Regions from separate parts of the Kitasatospora sp. NPDC058492 genome, predicted to be linked through region 2. Evidence: riboswitches for the same ligand, from Rfam matches in the RefSeq annotation. Region 2 holds a riboswitch; the other holds the start of a gene.
What was found. Region 2 has a riboswitch for thiamine pyrophosphate ahead of ACFWPI_RS35825 (purine-cytosine permease family protein). Riboswitches for the same ligand answer to the same signal wherever they lie in the genome.
Positions count from the first base shown of each region.

Region 1: another riboswitch for thiamine pyrophosphate. It lies ahead of thiO (glycine oxidase ThiO); the one in region 2 lies ahead of ACFWPI_RS35825 (purine-cytosine permease family protein).

Region 1 is NZ_JBHXMU010000029.1:90,127-100,289, forward strand. It holds gene ACFWPI_RS20510 (molybdopterin-dependent oxidoreductase) at 155-784, shown strand; gene pknB (Stk1 family PASTA domain-containing Ser/Thr kinase) at 833-2,611, opposite strand; gene ACFWPI_RS20520 (thiazole synthase) at 2,933-3,730, opposite strand; gene thiS (sulfur carrier protein ThiS) at 3,732-4,001, opposite strand; gene thiO (glycine oxidase ThiO) at 3,998-5,173, opposite strand; TPP riboswitch at 5,177-5,289, opposite strand; gene ACFWPI_RS20535 (NAD(P)/FAD-dependent oxidoreductase) at 5,374-6,582, shown strand; gene ACFWPI_RS20540 (Rv2175c family DNA-binding protein) at 6,625-6,990, shown strand; gene thiE (thiamine phosphate synthase) at 6,990-7,640, shown strand; gene ACFWPI_RS20550 (polyprenyl synthetase family protein) at 7,697-8,803, opposite strand; gene metF (methylenetetrahydrofolate reductase [NAD(P)H]) at 9,010-9,930, shown strand; gene ACFWPI_RS20560 (hypothetical protein) at 10,148-10,163, shown strand, end outside.
Region 2 is NZ_JBHXMU010000086.1:9,632-19,794, forward strand. It holds gene ACFWPI_RS35820 (S1C family serine protease) at 1-1,818, opposite strand, end outside; TPP riboswitch at 2,134-2,281, shown strand; gene ACFWPI_RS35825 (purine-cytosine permease family protein) at 2,274-3,740, shown strand; gene ACFWPI_RS35830 (glycerophosphodiester phosphodiesterase family protein) at 3,820-4,644, shown strand; gene ACFWPI_RS35835 (ATP-binding protein) at 5,055-5,492, shown strand; gene ACFWPI_RS35840 (DUF5926 family protein) at 5,599-6,582, shown strand; gene ACFWPI_RS35845 (bifunctional DNA primase/polymerase) at 6,789-7,466, opposite strand; gene ACFWPI_RS35850 (PP2C family protein-serine/threonine phosphatase) at 8,080-9,516, shown strand; gene ACFWPI_RS35855 (aminopeptidase P family protein) at 9,653-10,163, shown strand, end outside.

The DNA.
Region 1 (10,163 bases), on a different contig from region 2:
AGGAAATTCCAGTAAGTTCACACTCACTAGGACATGTTTCGGAATATCCGATTTGAGCTGATACGGGCTCGACCACCGGTTCTTGGGGATGGGGCGCGTGGCCGCGCGAAGGGGCGCGCACGGCGCGTCGACCGCCGTCTGTCACCATGGAGTCATGGGTCAGTCCGAACAAGAACCGCTTCCGCCGTCTGACCCGAGGCTCCCCCCGGGGCAGCGCGTGCAGCGCGGCTGGCCCGCCCTGCACTACGGGCCCGTACCCCGCTTCAAGCCGCTGACCTGGGACCTCCAGGTGTTCGGCGCGACCGCCTCGGCGGAGAAGCACAGCTGGGACTTCGAGGCCTTCCACGCCCTGCCGCGCACCACCGTCGTCGCCGACCTGCACTGCGTCACCAAGTTCACGCTGCTCGGCAACGAGTGGTCGGGCGTGCCGGCCGCCGCCCTCCTCGACCTGGAGCCCCCCGCGCCCGGCGTCACCCACGTGATGGTCTGGGCCGAGTACGGCTACAGCGCCAACCTGCGGCTGGCCGACTTCGCCGACCCGCGGACGATCTTCGCCACCCACCGCAACGGCGAGCCGCTGACCGCCGAGCACGGCTTCCCCGTCCGGCTGATCGTCCCCGGGCTGTACGCCTGGAAGGGCCCCAAGTGGGTCCGCGCGGTGGAGTACATGCGGGCCGACCGCCGGGGCTTCTGGGAGGAGCGCGGCTACCACAACCTCGCCGACCCGTGGCGCGAGCAGCGCTACTCCCACCAGGAGGAGCCGGGCGACGGCCCGCTGCGCTGAGGGCGGACCGACGTTCGGAGGAATCCCCTTAGAGTCGGAGGAATCCCCTTAGAAGAAGGGGAAGTTGACCGTCACCGCGGTGTGCTGTGGGCGCCGCTCGCCGGCCGCCGGGGACTGGCCGGACACCTTGCCCGTGCCGAACAGGTTGACCCCGCTGGTCTGCATCGTGAAGCCGGCCGCCTGGAGCGCCTTCGCCGCGTCGTCCTTGCTCATCCCGGTGACGTCCGGGACGGGCACCATGCCCTTGCTGACCACCAGCGAGACCGCGGTGTTCTCCTGGAGCAGCTGCCCGGCCGCCGGCGAGCTGCTGATCACCACGCCCTCCGGCACGGTGTCGTCGTACGTCCCGGTCACGCCGCCCCTGGTCAGCTGGGCCGCGGTCAGCGCGTCGGCGGCCTGGTCGGCGGTCTTCCCGGTCAGGTCCGGCACCGCGATCCGCTTGGGGCCCCTGGAGACGGTGACCGTCACGGTGTCGCTCTTGCGGGTCCGCGCACCCACCCCGGGGTCGGTGGCGATCACCTGCCCGGCCGGGACGCTCTCGCTGAACGCCTCGACGAAGCGGCCGTGCATGCCGTCCTTGTCCAGGATCCGCTGGGCCTCGGCCCGGTCCTTGCCGAGCACGCCGGGCACCGGCCCGTACAGCCCCTCGGACAGCCCGTACGTCGCGCCGCCGACCGCCAGCACCAGGGCGGTCAGCGCGGCCGCCCAGATCAGCGGCTTGCGGGGGAGGCGGCGCAGCAGGCCGGGCCGGCGCCCGCGCACCGGGGTCGGCTCGTCGTACGGGCGCGGCTCGACCAGCAGCTGGTCCAGCAGCTCCGCCGGCACGTCCAGCACGCTGGTGGGCTCCGGTGCCGCGGCGTCGACGGGCCCCGTCGGCGGCTGGATCACCGAGGTCGGCTCGCTGGTCGGGTAGCGCGGGCTGGGCCGGGTGGAGGCCGGCGGCTCGGCGTCCAGCTCGGCGGGGGTGAGCGTGCGGCGGAGCCGCTGGAGGGCGGCGAGCAGTTCGACCGCGTCGTACGGGCGGGCCTCGGCCGTCCGGGCGCAGGCGCCGGCCACTATGGCGTCCAGCCCGGGGCCGACGGCCGGGGCGATCAGCGAGGGGGCGGGGACGTCCTCGTGCAGGTGCTTGTACATGACCTGGACGGGGTTGTCGCCGGTGTGCGGGCGGCGGCCGGTGAGCATCTCGTAGAGCAGGATGCCGGCCGCGTAGACGTCGACCCGCTGGTCGGTGGGGGCGTCCGGGAGGATCTGCTCGGGGGCCAGGTAGGAGACGGTGCCGAGGACCGTGCCGCCGGTCGCGGTGCTGGTCGAGGTGGGCGCGCCGTCGGCGGTGCCGAGGACCCGGACCAGGCCGAAGTCGGCGACCTTGACCAGCCCGTCCTCGGTGATCAGCACGTTCTCGGGCTTGACGTCCCGGTGCACCAGCCCGGCCCGGTGGGCGGCGCCGAGGGCGGCCAGCACCGGCTCCAGCACGTCCAGCGCGGCCCGTACGGACAGTGCGCCGCGGTCGCGCAGCAGGTCCCGCAGGGTGCGGCCGGGCACGTACTCCATGGCGAGGAAGACGTTCGCGCCGTCCGCGCCCTGGTCGAAGACGTTCACCACGTTCGGGTGGGAGAGCCGGGCGACGGCCTTGGCCTCGCGGATGAACCGGGCGGTGAAGCCGTCGTCCCCGGCCAGCGCGGGGTGCATCACCTTGAGGGCGACGACCCGGTCGAGCCGGGTGTCGGTGCCCTTGTAGACGGTGGACATCCCGCCGGTCGCGATGCGCTGCTCGACCCGGTACCGGCCGTCGAGCAGGGTACCGATCAAGGGGTCGTGCAGTGCCATGTCCACCCGGAGAGTCTAGGGCGTGCCTTCAAACCCCCGTCGTCCGCCCGGAGGGCGGGCGTGGCGGCGTTGGGGTGCGTGCATCGCAAGGCGGAGGAGGGAGTCCATGCGGTGGGGGCACCTCCCGGCCGAAGGCTGGGGGCCATCGGCGACCGACGACAACGCGGCGAGGTGCGTGCCCCGGCGTCGGCGCGCAGGCGGGGGTTTGAAGGCACGCCCTCGGGCTCCGGCGGCAGCGGGGCCCGGAGGACATCGCCTCCGGGCCCGGCTGTGCCCGGTTTGTGACACGGCACACGCGGCGGGTGCCCGGGCGCCAGGGCGTCAGAACGCCGGGTGCTCGCGGGTGTCCAGCTCCGCCCGGCCGGCCATCGCCGAGGAGGCCTCGGCGTGGAACCGGCGCGGGATGCGGCCGGCCCGGTGGGCGAACCGGCCCGCCTCGGCGGCGTGCCGCATCGCCTCGGCCATCAGCACCGGGTCCTGCGCCCTGGTCACCGCGGAGGCGAGCATCACCGCCGCGCAGCCCAGCTCCATCGCCAGCGCGACGTCCGAGGCGGTGCCGGCGCCCGCGTCCAGGATCACCGGGACGCCCGCGCCCTCCACGATCAGCTGGAAGTTGTGCGGGTTGCGGATGCCCAGGCCGGAGCCGATCGGCGAGCCCAGCGGCATGATCGCCGCGCAGCCGACGTCCTCCAGCTTGCGCGCCAGCACCGGGTCGTCGTTGGTGTACGGCAGCACCGTGAAGCCGTCGTCGACCAGGGTCTCGGCGGCGTCCAGCAGCTCGATCGGGTCCGGCAGGAGGGTCCGCTCGTCGGCGATCACCTCCAGCTTCACCCAGTCGGTGCCGAGCGCCTCGCGGGCCAGCCGGGCGGTCAGCACGGCCTCCCCGGCGGTGAAGCAGCCCGCCGTGTTGGGCAGCACCCGGATGCCGTTGCGGGTCAGCACGTCCAGGACGGAGCCCTGGGTGCCGGCGTCGACCCGGCGCATCGCCACGGTGGTCAGCTCGGTGCCGGAGGCCAGCAGTGCCCGTTCGAGGATCTCCAGGCTGGGTGCGCCGCCGGTGCCCATGATCAGCCGGGAGCCGAAGGACGCCCCGGCGATGGTCAGCAGGTCGTCGGCCATGTCAGCCTCCCTGGACGGCGGTGAGGATCTCGATCCGGTCGCCCGCCGACAGTTCCGTGGCCGGCCACGAACTGCGCGGCACCACGGCCTCGTTGAGGGCGGCGGCGACGCCGCTGTGGGCGGCGCTGAGGGTGGCCACGACCTCCGCGAGGGTGGTCGTGGTGGACACCCGGCGGGGCTCGCCGTTGACGGTCAGCGCGATCTCGGCCGGTGCGGTCCGGGCCGGCGTGGTCTGGGCCGGTGTGGTCTCGGGTGGTGCGATCTCGGTCATGCGGAGGCCTTCGTGGTGGAGCGGTCGGGGGAGAACCGGGTGGGTGTGAACGGCTGTGCGAGCTCGGGGAGTTCGCCGGTCGCCAGGTACTCGGCGAGCAGGTCGGCGGTCACCGGGGTGAGCAGCACGCCGTTGCGGTAGTGGCCGGTGGCGGCGACCAGCCCTGGCAGCGCGGTCGGGCCCAGCAGCGGGGCGTTGTCCGGCGAGCCGGGCCGCAGCCCGGCCGAGGTCTCCAGCAGCGGGAGTTCGGTGATGCCCGGCACCAACTCGTGGGCGTCGCGCAGCAGTTCGTACACCCCGCCGGCGGTGACGGTGGTGTCGTAGCCCTGCTCCTCGGTGGTCGCGCCGATCACCAGCTCGCCGTTCTCCCGGGGCACCAGGTACAGGTGCTGTCCGCGCACCACCGCGCGGACGTTGCGGGACAGGAACGGCCGGTACGCCTCGGGGATCCGCAGCCGCAGGATCTGCCCCTTCACCGGGCGGACGGCCGGCAGCACGCCCTCCGGCAGTCCGGGCAGCCGGTGGCTGTGCGGGCCGGCCGCGAGCACCACCTGGTCGGCCCTCCGGGTCTCGCCGGTGCCGAGCCGGGCGCCGACCGCGCGGCCGCCCTCGACCAGCAGCCCGACGGCCTCGGCACGGTGGACCACGACCCCGGCGAGCTCGCAGGCGGCCACCAGGGCGGTCAGCAGCCGGCGGGGATCCACCTGGTGGTCGTCCGCGACGTGCAGGCCGCCGCGCACGCCGGGGGCGAGCATCGGCTCCAGCCTGCGGGCCTCCCGGCCGGTCAGCCAGGACGAGTCCAGGCCGAGTCGCTGGTGGAAGGCGTGCAGCTCGCGCAGTTCCTCGCGGTCGTCGGAGTCCAGCGCGACGGCGATCGTGCCGCACCGGCGGTACCCGGTGTCCAGGCCGCCGCTCGCCTCGGTGAGCTCGGCGGCGAAGTCCCCGTACCGCTGGTTGGAGGCCATGCCGAGGCGCAGCAGCGGTTCCTCCCCGTACTGCAGCTCGGTGACCGGGGCGAGCATCCCGGCCGCGACCCCGGCCGCCCCGCCGCCGGGGGAGGGGTCGACCACGACGATGTTCCGCAACCCGCGCTGCGCGGCGCGCCAGGCGACGGCGAGGCCGATGATGCCCCCGCCGATCACCAGCACGTCGGCGTGGGTTTCCTCGGGCAAGCGTGACAAGGCTGCTCTTCTCCCTTCGCCGGAATGACCCGGATCAGGTTCGGACGGTCGCGGGCCGTGCCAGCCCGCCTCTCAGCCCGGTACGCCGGGCTCCCGTGATGGTGCCCCCACCATAACGCCGGGGGCGGGCCCGGCCGAAGGCCCGTACGCGGGGTGGACGGGCCGGTGGCCCCGGCAGGGCGCTGAGTACAGTGACGGGCGTGGCAGAGCTGAACGCAACGGATCAGGTGGTCGTCGTCGGGGCCGGGCTGGCCGGGGCGCAGTGCGCCCTGAAGCTGCGGCAGGGCGGCTGGCGGGGGCGGATCACGCTGGTCGGGGAGGAGCCGCACGCGCCGTACGACCGGCCGCCGCTCTCCAAGGACGTGCTGCTCGGCAAGGCCGACGCCACCACCCTGGACATCGACTACCCGCACCTGGGCATCGAGCTGCTCACCGGCCGCCGCGCCACCGGCCTCACCCCCGGCGTGCTGCACACCGACGCCGGCGACCTCCCGTACGACGCCCTGGTGATCGCCACCGGCGCCACCCCGCGCGCCCTGCCCGGCGCCGAGCGCGCGCACCTGCTGCACACCCTGGACGACGCGCTGGCGCTGCGCGCCCTGCTGCGGCCCGGCCTGCGGCTGGTGCTGGTCGGCGCGGGCTGGATCGGCGCCGAGGTGTCCACCGCCGCCCGCGCGGCCGGCTGCGAGGTGACGGTGGTCGAGGCGGGCCCGGCGCCCGTCCCCGGCGCGCTGCCGGCCGAGGTCGGTTCGGCGATGGCCGCCTGGTACGCCGAGGCCGGTGTCGACCTGCGCTGCGGGGTCGGCGTGGCTGCCGTCGAGGAGGGCGCGGTGCTGCTCGCGGACGGCTCGCACCTGCCCGCCGACGAGGTCGTGGTCGGCGTCGGCGCCCGGCCCGCGACGGGCTGGCTGGCCGGTTCCGGCGTCGAGCTGGACGGCACCGGCGCCGTCCTGGTGGACGGGCGGCTGCGCACCGGTCTGCCCGGCGTCTTCGCGGCCGGGGACTGCGTCAGCTACCCGTCCGCCCGCTCCGGCGCCCGGCTGGCCGTCCAGCACTGGGACCACGCGTTGCAGTCCGGCGAGGCCGCGGCGGCCGCCGTCCTCGGCGCGGACGCGCCGCCGTACGACCCGGTGCCGTACTTCTGGTCGGAGCAGTTCGGCCGGATGGTCCAGTACGCCGGGCGGCACGCCGAGGGCGACGAACTGCTGTGGCGCGGCGGCCCGCAGGACGCCTCCTGGACGGTGCTCTGGCTGCGCGACGGGGTGCCGAGCGCGCTGCTGGCCGTCGACCGGCCGCGCGATCTGACCCAGGGCCGCCGGCTGATCGAGCGCGGCACCGCGCTGGACCGGGCCCGCGCGGCGGACCCCTCGGTGCCGCTGAAGTCGGCGGTCGCGGGGTAGCGGCTGGTGCGCGGGGGGCTGTGGAGGTGGCAGTCTGGTGGCGTGAGTGAGATTGAAAGCAAGATTGAAGCCCTGGTTTCCGAGTGGATGTACCTGCCCGACATCTCGGAGCAGTGGGGGGTGCGCGTCACCGAGGTGCGCGACCTGGTCCGCACCGGCGGGCTGATCGCCGTCCGGCGGGGCCCCAACAAGTCGCTGCAGGTCCCTGCGGCGTTCATCGACGGCCAGGGGCTGGTCAAGCACCTGTCCGGCACCCTGACCGTGCTGCGCGACTGCGGTTACAACGACGTGGAGATCCTGGAGTGGCTCTTCACCGAGGACCCGTCGCTGCCCGGCAGCCCGATCCAGGCGCTGCAGGAGAACCGCGGCACCGAGGTCAAGCGGCGCGCCCAGGCGATGCTGATCTGATGGCGGCGGACACGCCGCGCCGGCGGCTGGCCGACGCCCGGCTGTACCTGTGCACCGACGCCCGCCGGGAGCAGGGCGACCTCGCCCAGTTCCTGGACGCGGCGTTGGCGGGCGGGGTGGACATCGTCCAGCTCCGGGACAAGGGCCTGGAGGCCAAGCAGGAACTGGAGGCCCTGGAGGTCTTCGCGGACGCCTGCCGCCGCCACGGCAAGCTGCTGGCCGTCAACGACCGCGCCGACGTCGCGCACGCGGCCCGGCCGGACGTGCTGCACCTCGGACAGGACGACCTGCCGGTGCCGGCCGCCCGGGCGATCCTCGGCGACGAGGTGCTGATCGGCCGGTCCTGCCACGCCGAGTCCGAGGTGGACGCGGCGGTCGCCGAGCCCGGCGTGGACTACTTCTGCACCGGCCCGGTCTGGCCGACCCCGACCAAGCCGGGCCGCCCGGCGCCGGGCCTCGGCCTGGTCTCGTACGCGGCGAAGCAGAGCACCGACCGGCCGTGGTTCGCCATCGGCGGCATCGACCTCGGCAACCTCGACGAGGTGCTGGCCGCCGGCGCCCGCCGGGTCGTCGTGGTCCGCGCCATCACGGCCGCGGACGACCCGCAGGCCGCCGCCGCCGAGCTCGCCCGGCGGGTGCGCTCGGCCTGACGGCCCCGGGGGCCGCCACCGTTCTCCGTACCTGCGGATCCTCTTGCGTGCGGATCTCAGTACTTGCGGACGGTGGCGGCCTCGGCCAGGGCCAGCAGCACCGTGCGGGCCTGCTCGTCGGCCAGCGGCGCCGCCTCCAGCGCGGCCAGGGACTGCCGCATCAGCTCGTCGATCCGGCGCTCCACCCGCTCGGGCGCGCCGCTGCGGGCCACCAGGTCGCGCAGCCCGGCGACCTCCTCGGGCAGCAGGTCCGGCGCGCCGAGCCGCTCGTCCAGGTGCCGGGCGTCGGCGGCCGGCAGGCCCCGCATCGCGTGCGCCACCAGCAGGGTGCGCTTGCCCTCGCGCAGGTCGTCCCCGGCCGGCTTGCCGGTGACCGCCGGATCGCCGAAGACGCCGAGCAGGTCGTCCCGCAGCTGGAAGGCCTCGCCCAGCGGCAGCCCGAACGCCCCCAGCGCCGCCACCAGCTCCGGGCCGGCCCCGGCCAGCAGCGCGCCGACCTGGAGGGGGCGCTCGATCGTGTACTTCGCCGACTTGTAGTGCAGCACCGTCTGCGCCCGGTCGAGCGCGCCCTCGTCGGCGGAGTCGCCGGCCACCGGCTCCAGGACGTCCAGGTACTGGCCGACCATGACCTCGGTGCGCATCAGGTCGAACACCGGCTTGGCGGCCAGCACGGCGGCCGGCTCCAGGCCCGAGCGCAGGAACAGCTCGTCGCACCAGATCAGCAGCAGGTCCCCGAGCAGCACCGCCGCCGAGGCGCCGTACTGCTCGCGGTCGCCGCGCCAGCCGTTCGCCCGGTGCAGCGCCTCGAAGCGGCGGTGGATCGAGGGCAGGCCGCGGCGGGTGTCGCTGCGGTCCATCAGGTCGTCGTGCACCAGGGCGCTCGCCTGGAGCAGTTCCAGCGCGGCCGCCGCGTTCGCGATACCCTCGCCGCCGGCCGGGCCGCCGGCGCCGCGCCAGCCCCAGTAGCAGAAGGCCGGGCGCAGCCGCTTGCCGCCGTCCAGCAGGAAGTCGCGCAGGGCATCTGCGGCGGGCACGAGCTGCGGGGAGATCTTGTCCAACAGGGCGGACTGGCCGTCCATGAACGCGGCGAGGGCGGCGTTGACGCGCGCGCGGACGTCCTCCACGTCTATGGGGTTGGCCGGCCGGTTGCTGGACGAGGTCACGATGAGGCTCCGCTGGTTCGCTGGGGTGCAGCAAGCGTAGCGGGGCGACTGGGAACGGATGTGCGAGCCGGCGTGCGGGCCGGCGGGCGCGGGCTTCGAGCGCCGGTCGGAATTCGTCGGACCACGGACGGAGTATCGTCCACCGCTTGTCTCAATCCGTGGTACCGAGTTGTCCGGCCCCTTCGAACGCCCGATAACCTGCCAGCATGGCACTCGGCATCGCTTCCACCAGACCGGACCGCGCACTGACGGTCCGCGAACTCCTGGCAGCCGGAAAGCGGTCCTTCTCCTTCGAGTTCATGCCCCCGCGCACCGAGGTCGGCGAGCAGAGACTCTGGGACGCCATCCGCCGGCTCGAACCGCTGGACCCCAACTTCGTCTGCATGACGTACGGCGCGGGCGGCTCCTCGCGCGAGCGCACCGTCAACATCGTCGGCCGGATCGCCACCGAGACCACGCTGACCCCGGTCGCCCACCTGACCGCCGTCGACCACTCGATCGCCGAGCTGCGCAACATCATCGGCCAGTACGCCGACCAGGGCGTGCGCAACGTCCTCGCCGTCCGGGGGGACCCGCCCGGCGACCCGATGGGCGAATGGGTCAAGCACCCCGACGGCGTCACGTACGCGTACGAGCTGGTCGAGCTGATCAAGGGCATCGGCGACTTCTGCGTCGGCGTCGCCGCCTCGCCGAACATGCACCCGCGCTCCACCGACTGGGACGAGGACATCCGGCACTTCGTCGGCAAGGTCCGGGCGGGCGCCGACTACGCGATCACCCAGATGTTCTTCGAGGTCGACGACTACCTGCGGCTGCGCGACCGGGTCACCGCCGCCGGCTGCGAGACGCCGATCATCCCGGAGATCATGCCGGTCACCAACGCCAAGCAGCTGGAACGCTTCCCCCAGCTGAGCGGCTCCGCCTTCCCCGCCGACCTGGAGGCCCGGCTGCGGGCCGCCGTCGACGACCCGGCGGCGCTGCGCGCGATCGGCATGGAACACGCCACCGCGATGGCCGAACGCCTCCTCGCCGAGGGCGCGCCGGGCCTGCACTTCATCACGCTCAACCACTCCACGGCGACGCTGGAGATCTACCAGAACCTCGGCCTGCACCAGCGCCACGCGTAGGTCCCGTCCGGCGCCGTCGGGGGCCCTGCTCCGGGCAGACCGGGGCCCGCGGGCCCGGACGTTCACCGGCCCGTCACCGCCCCGACGGTGACGGGCTCGGTCGTGTGCGCCCCGGCCGCGACCGGCGGGAACGCGATGCGGTACCCCGGCCGTTGAACCGGTACAGTCGCCGCACACGCGCGGCGAGCGCGGGCACGCGACTGGAGGTAGCGGGCGGATGGGCATCGGATACC
Region 2 (10,163 bases):
GTCGCCGTCCCGCTGGCCGAGGGTGACCTTGGTGTTGAACTGCTGGCCGTTGCGGGTGTACTCGACGTCGACGGTCTCGCCGGGCTTGTGCGTCCAGATCCGGCTGACCAGGGCGGGGCCGTTGTCGATCGGGACTCCGCCGAGCTTGGTGATGACGTCGCCCGGCTTGAGACCGGCCTTGTCGGCGGCGCCTCCGGGGGTGACGGCCGGCTGGCCCTGGATGTCGCGGGTCTGGATCTGCGCGCCGTCGCCCTTGTAGTCGTCGTTGCGCAGCACGTCGAGCTTGGCGTAGACCGGCTTGCCGGTCTTGATCAGGGTGTCGGCGACCCACTTGGCCTGGTTGATCGGAATGGCGAAGCCGAGGCCGATGCTGCCGGCCCGGCCGTTGGCGGAGGCGTTGGACTGGATCGCCGAGTTGATGCCGATCACCGAGCCGCTGGAGTCGAGCAGCGGGCCGCCGGAGTTGCCGGGGTTGATCGAGGCGTCGGTCTGCAGGGCGTTCATGTAGGAGGACTGGCCGCCGGTCTCGTCGCCGGAGGCGACCGGGCGGTCCTTGGCGCTGACGATGCCGCTGGTGACGGTGGACTCCAGGCCGTACGGCGCACCGATCGCGACGGTGGCGTCACCGACGTTGACCTTGTCGGAGTCGGCCAGCGGAAGCGGGGCCAGCTTGCTCTTCGGCGGGTTGTCGATCTTGACCACGGCGACGTCGTAGCCCTCGGCGTGGCCCAGCACGGACGCGTTGTAGGACGTGCCGTCGGCGAACTTGACGGTCAGTTTGCCGCCGTTGAGGGTCGGCGCGACCACGTGGTTGTTGGTGAGGATGTGGCCCTCGGTGTCGAAGACGAAGCCGGTGCCGGTGCCCGACTCGCCGTTGCCCTGCGCCTTGATGGTGACGACGCTGGGCAGCGCCTTCTGCGCGATGCCGGCGATCGAGCCGGGGGCGGGCTCGTTCTTCTGGGTGTTGCTGGCCTGGACGGTGGTGCTGCGGTGGTCGTCGGCGCTGTTGGTGCGGTCGTTGCGGTCCGCGACGGTCACGCCGAGCGCCCCGCCGGCCACGCCGGCGACCAGCGCGACGGCTGCGATCAGGGCGACCAGGCCGCCGCGCTTCTTGCGCGGGCCGCCGGGGCCGCCGGGGTAGTCGGCCGGGTAGCCGAGCGGTCCGGCCGGGCCGCCCGGGTAGCCCGCGCCGCCGCCGGCGTCGTGGGCGGCGCCCCAGCCGCCGAGCGGCTGGCCGGCGCCGAACGGGTGGTGGCCGGGCGCGGGGTGCGCGGCGGGCGCGCCGGGTGCGGCCGGGGTGCCGTACGGGTCGTGCGGGCCGGCGGCGGGGACGCCGTGGGCCGGGGTGGCGTACGGGTTGGCACCCGGCGGCAGGGCCGGGCTCTCGGCGACGGGTGCGACAGGTGCGACGGGTACCGCCGGCGCGGCCGGGACCGGCGGGGCGGGCGGCAGGACGGGCGGCGGCGCGTCGATGTAGCCGGTGGCGGCGTCGACCGGGGCGGTCGGCGCGTCGGCGACCGGCGCGGCCGGGGCCTGCGGGGCCGCCTCCGGCGCGGGGACCTTGGTGAAGGCCACGGTGGGCTGGTACCCGCCCTCGGCCGGAACACCATCGGTCGGCGCGCCTTCGGTCGGCGCGGCCTCAGCCGGTGCGGCCTCGGCGGCCGGCGCGGCCGCGGGCTCGGGGACCCGGCCGAAGGCCAGTGTCGGCTGGTGCCCGCCCGAGGCGTGGCCGTCGGAAGCGGGAACAGCCGCCGCCTGGCCGCCCGAGGGCTGCTCCCCCTGCGGCCCGGTGGGCCCAACCTCGCGCTCGGTGCTCACGAACGACCTCCATAGCTGACAGAACCAAGGACCATAGTTTTTCGTACTGCCGATTCGATTGCCGTAAGGACCCCTCTGAATAACTCATAAGAATCCTTAGCCGCCGCCGACAGCCGGGCCGCCGACCAGGCTGTCCTGCGCCGACGACCGAGCCGATCACCAAGCCGACGACCGAGCCGACGAGCAACTCGACGGCCGAACCGGCGACCAGGCCGACGACCGGAGGCTCCCCCACCTCCGCCGGACGTCCCGCGATGCGGGCCGCACACCCCGTGGCCTTGGCGTTCACCCCCGGGCCGGTTAGCCTGTCGCTCACAACTGACACGCGGGAGCTTGGACCGACCAGGCTGAGAGTGCGCTGGTCGACCGTACGCCACGGGATCGTGGGCGGACCGTCGAGGGGGCGCAGACCGCCGGAACCTGTCCGGGTAATGCCGGCGTAGGGAGTATCGGCCATGTCGCCTGCTTCGCCATCCTCTTCTTCGGGCGCGCCCGCGTCCAAGGGTTTCCCCGAACCGTCCCCGACCGCTCACGACGGTGACAGCGGTGACAGCGGTCGCCCGGGCCCCACCGACACGGCGACCGCCGTCCTGGACCGCCCGGAGCGTGCCGAGGCACCGCTCGTACTGGACACCGAGCCGCCGCGCACGCTGCGCTTCCGGGACCACTTCGCGCTCTGGATGAACCTGGGCGTCAGCCTGATCGGCTTCTCCACCGCCGCGACCGTGCTCGGCGCCAAGGGCAGCGAGCTGTCGCTGGCCGCCGCGGTGACCGCGATCGTGGCCGGCACCGTGGTCGGCACCGCGATGCTCGGCGTGGCCGCGCTGATCGGGGCCCGTACCGGTGCGCCCGCGATGGCGAACCTGCGCGGGCTGTTCGGCACCCGGCTGTCGTACGTCCCGACGGTGCTGAACATCGTCCAGTGCGTCGGCTGGGGCGTGTTCGAGCTGCTCACGATCGCGGTGGGCGCGCAGACCGTCGCCCACACCGACGGCTACCGCTGGCTGTTCGTGCTCCTGGCGGGCGCGCTGACCACCGCGCTGACCATCTGGCCGCTGGGCTCGATCGCGGTGCTGCGCCGCTTCGTGGCCGGTGCGGTCGCCGTCGCGATGGTGTACTTCACCGTCCAGTTGGGCCGCCAGGGGGTGCCCGACCCGGGCGCCGGCAACTGGCACGGCTTCCTGGGCGCCACCGACGCGATGATCGCGGTGTCGATCTCCTTCGTCCCGCTGGCCGCCGACTACACCCGGCACTCGCGCACCGCGCGCTCGGCGTTCTGGGGCAGCTTCTCCGGCTACACGATCGCCCAGGTCTGGTGCTACGTGCTCGGCCTGATGGCCCTGCTGCAGTCCGACGGCGACCCGAACAGGATCTTCGACTCCTTCCTCGGCGTCTGGGCCGGCTGGCTGTTCCTGCTGGTGCTGGTGCTGCGCGAGACGGACCAGTCCTTCGCCAACGTGTACTCGACCGCGATGTCGGTGCAGAACCTGCTGCCGAAGGTGGACCGCCGGGTGCTGACCGGCGGGATCGGCCTGCTGATCACCGTGCTGGCCCTGCAGATCGACAAGTTCACCGACACCTACACCAACTTCCTCGGCCTGATCGGCTCGGTCTTCGTGCCGCTGCTGGCGGTGCTGGCGGTGGACTACTTCTTCGGCGCCGGCCGGTACGGCTGGAACCTCTCCGCCGACGCGCCCTCGCGCCGCCTGATGCTGCTGCCGTGGGTGCTGGGCTTCGCGGTCTACCAGTTCATCGCGCCGACCGCGGTGGCCGGCTGGTGGACGGACTTCTGGACCTCCGCCCAGGACGCCCTGGACTTCACCCCGCAGGAGTGGACGTCGGCCTCGCTGTTCGCCTTCCTGGTGCCGGCCCTGGTCACCTGGGCGCTCACCCCGCTGACCCGCAGGGCGGCGCGGAGCTGACCGACCGGCACCGAAGACGGCCCCGCGGATTGGGGCCGTCTTCGCCTGCGCGTCACTTCCGCCGCCTATCGTGGGGCCCGTGACCAGCACAGACCCGTCCTCGACGGCGGCGCGCACCACGCCGCCCGTCCAGGTGATCGCCCACCGCGGTTCCTCGCACGCCCTGCCCGAGCACACCCTGGCGGCGTACCGGCGCGCGCTCGACGAGGGCGCGGACGCGGTCGAGTGCGACGTCCGGCTGACCGCCGACGGCGAGCTGGTCTGCGTGCACGACCGCCGGATCGGCCGGGTCTCCAACGGCCAGGGCACCGTCTCGGCGATGACGCTGGCCGAGCTGGAGGCGTACGACTTCGGCGCCTGGAAGACCGGCCGCCCCAGCACCGACCCCGAACTGCGCGGCGTGCTGCGGCTGGAGCGGCTGCTGGAGCTGGTGGTGGACTGCGGCCGCCCGGTGGACCTGGCGATCGAGACCAAGCACCCGGTGCGCTACCGCGGCCGGGTGGAGGCCGAGCTGCTGCGGACGCTCGAACGCTTCAAGATCGGCGCGAGCCGGGAGGGCGAGCGCCCAGCGGCCCGGATCATGAGCTTCTCCTCGGTGGGGCTGGACCGGGTGGCGGCCTCGGCGCCGGAGTACCGGCGGGTGTTCCTGTTCGAACGGACCCTGCCGCTGCTCGGCCGGCTGCGCCCGGGCTCCCCGCTGCCGGGCGGGGCGCGGATCGCCGGGCCGGGCATCGACCTGGTGCGGGCCCGCCCGCAGCTGGTGACGCGGCTGCGCGAGCTGGGGCACGAGGTGCACGTGTGGACCGTGGACGAACCGGCCGACGTGGAACTGTGCCTGGAGCTCGGGGTGTCCGCGATCATCACCAACCGGCCCGCCGAGGTCCTGGCGCAGCTCGGGCGGTGATCCGCCGTCGGGCGGCGGGCCGCCCGCAAATCCACCCGCAAAGCCCGGACACAACCTGATCGTTCTGGTCGGCAGTCAAACCTTCCGGGCCCGTTATTGCCGGAATTCATGCACCGGGGCGACGCAGGGTGAGCACGGAATGACCTCAGGTCCACCCTCGGTCGCAATCGCTTGAAATGTCCTCGCGGGATCGTCCGGCGGTCGTTTCCGACGCATTACCAAGGGGCATCTCTCCCTCGGCATACGCTGAAGGAGGTCCGGGGGTGGCGTTGATGGTGGCGCGTGAAGTGCCGACTTCATCGACCATGGCAGTGCCGCACGGCCCGGCGAGTGTCGGGGTCGCACGGCGCCGACTGCGTCGAGATCTCGGCGACCGGCAGATACCGGAGCCGGTCATTGATGATGCCGTATTGATCCTTTCCGAACTGCTGAGCAACGCCTGTCGGTACGCCCGTCCGCTCGGCCCGCTGCGGGCCCTGGGGCGCGGCGCGCGGGCCGAGGTGGTGGACCAGCTGCTGGTCGGCGTCCCCTCCGGGACGCACCCCGCCACGGGCGGCCGGGAGCGCGAGGAGCACGGGAGCGGAACGGACGGCGGCGTGCTGGTCCGCTGGCAGCTGCACGCCGACGGCGTGCTCACCCTGGAGGTCACCGACGGCGGCGCGACCACCCGGCCGCTGCCCGCCGGCCCCTCGCTGACCTCGCGCGGCGGTCGCGGCCTGAACATCGTCGGCCAGCTGGCCAGCGACTGGGGCGTGCGCGACGCGCCCGGCGAGGTGACGGTCTGGGCGGCGCTGCCCGCCCGGGCCCGGCACGCCCGGCGCACCGGTGGTGACGCCCGCAGCGCCTGAACCGACGCGCGCCCCCCACCCGTCCGCCCGGCGCGTGCCCGCGCGCCGGGGGAACGTCAGTAGGCTGCCCGGAGCAAAGGACCACCGTTCCCGGGAGAGCCGCACCATGGGCAAGAAGGCCGCCAAGAAGGCGCCGCAGCGTCAGTCCACCACCGCCGTCACGGGCGAGGTCCCCGTGGTGGGGGCCCGCGAGAACTGCCCCTGCGGTTCGGGCCGCCGGTACAAGGCCTGTCACGGCCGGGAGGCCTCGCACGCGGTGCAGGAGCTGGTGCACCGCCCGTTCGAGGGCCTGGCGGGCGAGGCCGACTGGGTCGCGCTGCGCGAGCTGGTGCCCGCCGCCACGGTGCCGCTGACGCTGGCCGCCGGGGTGGCCGAAGGCGCCACCGGCGACGTCCCGTCGGTGACCCTGGCCACCGTGCTGCCGCTGGCCTGGCCGGCCCTGCGCCGCCAGGACGGCTCCATCCTGCTCGGCCTGCAGACCCAGTCCTCCTCCGGCGACCTCAGCCGCGACCTCGCGGACGCCCTGGAGCTGGCGCTGGCCACCGAGCCGGGCAACCCGGTGCCGTCCCGCCGGACCGAGGCGGGCGGACGCCGGCTCCAGGACCTGCTGGACGTCAACGCCGCGTTCACGCCCGCCGTGCACACCGGCTTCGAGTTCTGGCTGGAGGACGCCGAGACCGCGACCGGCGAGGTCGCCGCCTCCCTGGAGCGCGCCAACGCCTCGGCCATCCCGACCGAGAAGCTGGCGAGCGCCGACGCCGCCTACTGGTGCGGCACCCCCGACAAGAACCACCTGCGCTGGGTGATGACCGTGCCCGAGGAGCGGCTGCTGGACGCGCTGGCCCGGCTGAGTGCCGCCGACCAGTCCTCGCTCGGCCCGGACACCCGCCTGGTCGGCTCGTTCCGCGCGCACGGCCTGACCGTCCCGGTCTGGGACCTCCCGCTCGCCATGACCGCCGCCGACTGCGAGAAGCCGGCCGCCGAGTTCGCCGAGCGGCTGGCCTCGGTACTCGCCGACGAGACCCCGTTGACCGCCGAGGAGCGGCGCGCCCGCGCGAACCTGGTGAACCGTCAGGTCACCTTGAACTAAAGCGCCCGGGATCCGGGTGATACGCGTCACATTGTCGCCATGAAGCCGCAATTTCCGGGCGGGCAGGGCCTCTTGGAAATTGGCGCGGGCGCGGATCCTTGTTACTGTCTAAAGAGTCCGGCCGCTGGTGCATCCCCCGTCGCCAGCGGCCGGATCTTTTGTTTTCCGCAGGGCCCCGACGAGCGGCCCGGGAACGGACCGGCGGATCAGTACGCCGAGCGACCGCTGTCCAACCGGACCGTCGCCTCCACCAACTCGCCCAGCAGCGGCCCGACCTGCGGCAGCCACACCCCGCCGTCGGCGTCCGGGTGCGGGGCCAGCACCCAGCGCACCCGGCCGGCCGCCCCGCCGGGCGGCAGCGGCAGGAAGCCGTCCACCCCGTGGTAGCGCAACGAGCCTGGCACCCAAGGGAGTTGAGCGAGCATCTCGCCGATCGCGTCCAGCGAGTACGGGGCCACCAGCAGCGCGTACCGGCCCGGCATCGCCAGCACCGGACCGAGCGGCAGCCGCAGCGCGCCCAGGTAGACCAGCGCCCGGGCGCCGGCCGCCGCCGGCAGGCTGACCGCCGAGACCACCGAACCGGTGGCGGCCAGCACCGGAGCGTCCGGGCTCTGCCGCTCCCACCACCAGCGCACCATCCGGGCGTCCGTGGTGGCGGCCAGCAGCGACGGGTCGTGCGGGTGCGCGCCCGGCACGGTGCAGTCCTGGTCGCCGCAGGAGCACTGGCCGCCGCGCAGAACGGCCCCCGGCACCACGGGCCAGCGGTGGTCGACGGCGGCCGTCAGGGCCGCGGCGAGCCGGGCAGGGCGCTGACGTGCGACGTCGTCCTGGACGGGGTGGTGGGGAGTGGCGGGCGGACACGGATCTTTCGGGTTCTCACGCATGGCGCTCGTTCCTTTCCCTGACCGCTCGGTTCGCTCCGGCCCGTCGGCACCGCCGGGACTCGTCACGCGGACCCGCGGTGGCACGGCCCCGGCGGCGCGAAGGGGGGCGGGCGGCATGGCGGGCGGCGCGGCGACGACGTGGATCACGGTGTGGAGCACGACATGAGAAGGGCCGCGCACTGAAACAGCCCCTGGAACGAGAATCCCGTATGCGACCGGATGGACGCCGCCCGGGCGCGCTTGGTTCCACCGTACGAGTGAGAGACTTCCGGCCAGCCCGGGTCCCGGGCGGCGCGGGCATACGATCCGGACGGCCGCCGGGTCCGTCCCCTCCGTTCTGCCCGCTCCCGGTCCCCTCCATGCCTCCCGACCGGACCGGCGCGCGGCCAGGCCGTACGCGCCCCCCGACCGGGTCTCGCGGATGTGGAACAGGCCACCGCGTCGTCCTGGATCTGGACATGCCCCAAATGGCCTGTGTAGAAGTGGTGGCATTGCTGTCGATCAATGACGAGTAGTAGCGAATCGAGGCGAAACGCGCCCTTTGGCCGTCATCGCTCCACACCGGCCGTACCTGGGGGTTCCGCATGGCACGTAGCACGTCAGGAGTGGCGGCATGACCGAGTCCCACCCGTCGTCGTCGACACCCTCCGAGCCGGGCGAGCCCGGCAGCGCCGGCGGGCTGACCGTCCTCGACCCACCGGGCTTCCCCGGCCCCGCCGACGCGCAGGACGGCGCGGCGGACGTCCGCACGGCACCGGCCGCCGGGGTGCAGGACCGTTTGGCCGGACGACTGTCCGATTTCACCAGCCTGCACCGGCACACCGAACAGCTCGCCCGCGCCCGCGGCCTCGCCGCCACCCTGGACACCGTCCTCGCCTCCGGCGCCGCCCTGCTCGGCGCCCGCCGCGGCGTCCTGGTCACCCGGATGCCCGGCGGCAGGCCCGGCCAGCCCGTCGGCCTCGGCCTCGACCGCGCCAGCCTCGGCGCGCTGGAGACCGTCCCGCCCGAGCAGAGCCTGCTCGCCAGGCTGCTGCGCGAACAGGACCGGCCCGAACGGCTGCACTCCCCCGACCTCGCCGAGGACCCGGCCACCGGCGCCCGGCTGCGCGAACTCGCCGCCCAGCTCGGCCTCGGCGGCTGCTACGGCCTGCCGCTCGCCACCGAGGAGGACGGCCCGCTCGCCGCCGCCCTCTGGTTCTACGACGAACCCGCCGAACCCACCGAGCGCCAGCGCGAGCTCGCCCACCGCTACGCCGGGATCGCCGCCCCGCTGCTCGCCAAGCAGCTGGAGGCGGACAAGGTCCGGCGCACCACCGAGGCGCTGCGCCGCGGCCTGCTGCCCGACCGGCTCCCCCAGCCCGCCGGCCTGCGGCTGGCCGCCCGGATCCTCCCGGCCGGCCTGGACCGCTCCTGCGGCAGCGACTGGTACGACGCCATCCCGCTGCCGGACGGCACCGTCGGCCTCACCGTCGGCTCCGTCTCCGGCGACGGCCCCGGCGCGGGCCCCGGCTCCGCCCCCGGCGCGGCCGCCGCGATGGGCAGGATCCGGGCCGCGCTGCGCGCCTACGCCGTCCTGGAGGGCGAGGACCCGGTGTCCGTCCTCGGCGACCTGGAACTGCTGCTCAAGACCACCGAACCGGCCCGCACCGCCACCGCCGTCTACGCCTGGGTGGAACCCGAGGAGCGCCGGATCACCCTGGCCGGCGCCGGCCACTGCCCGCCCGTCCTGGTCGGCCGGCACGGCGCCGAGTTCGTGGAGACCTCGCTCTCCGCCCCGCTCGGCATGCTGGCCTGCTGGGAGGCCCCCGGCGTCGAGCTCACCGCCGACCGCGGCGACACCCTGCTGCTCTACACCGAGGGGCTGGCCCGCCGCTGCGGCCCGACCCTGCACGCCGGCCAGGCCAACCTGCGCCGGGCCGCCGCCGACGCCCCGCGCGACGTGCGGATCGACCCGGACCGGCTCTGCGCCCACCTGCTGGCCGTCTGCCCCGACCCCGAGCCCGGACCGGCCACCGACGACCTGCTGCTGCTCGCGGCCCGCTTCGAATAGCCGCCCCGAACAGTCGTCCCGACCCCGAACGGGCGAGCGGCCGGGCGTCCGTACCATGGACGCACGGCCGCCCGCGCGTGTCGCGATCCGACACTCCCCCGAGGGGCGGCGGTACCACCCCAAGGAGGCGTTACACGTGACCGAGGACCGCACGCCCGCAGTGGCCGAGAACCCCGAAGCCGACGGCGGCGACGAGCCGCAGCAGTTCAAGGGCCGCAAGAACGGCCTGTACGGCGAGGTCTCCGACGAGCTGGCCGCCTCGATGAAGACCGGTTGGGCCGACACCGACCTGCACGGCCTCGTCCCGGTCGCCCAGGCCCCGTACGCGGCCGAGCGCCGCGCCCGGCTCTCCGCCGCCTACCCCGGCGAGCGGCTGGTCGTCCCGGCCGGCAACCTGCGGGTGCGTTCCAACGACACCGACTACAGCTTCCGCGCCGCCAGCGAGTACGTGCACCTCACCGGCGACCAGACCGAGGACGCCGTGCTCGTCGCCGAGCCCACCGGCGACGCCGGCCACGAGTTCGCCCTCTACCTGCTGCCCCGCTCCGACCGCGAGAACGGCGAGTTCTGGCTGGACGGCTACGGCGAGCTGTGGGTCGGCCGCCGCAACAGCCTGGGCGAGCAGGAGCAGCTGCTCGGCCTGCCGG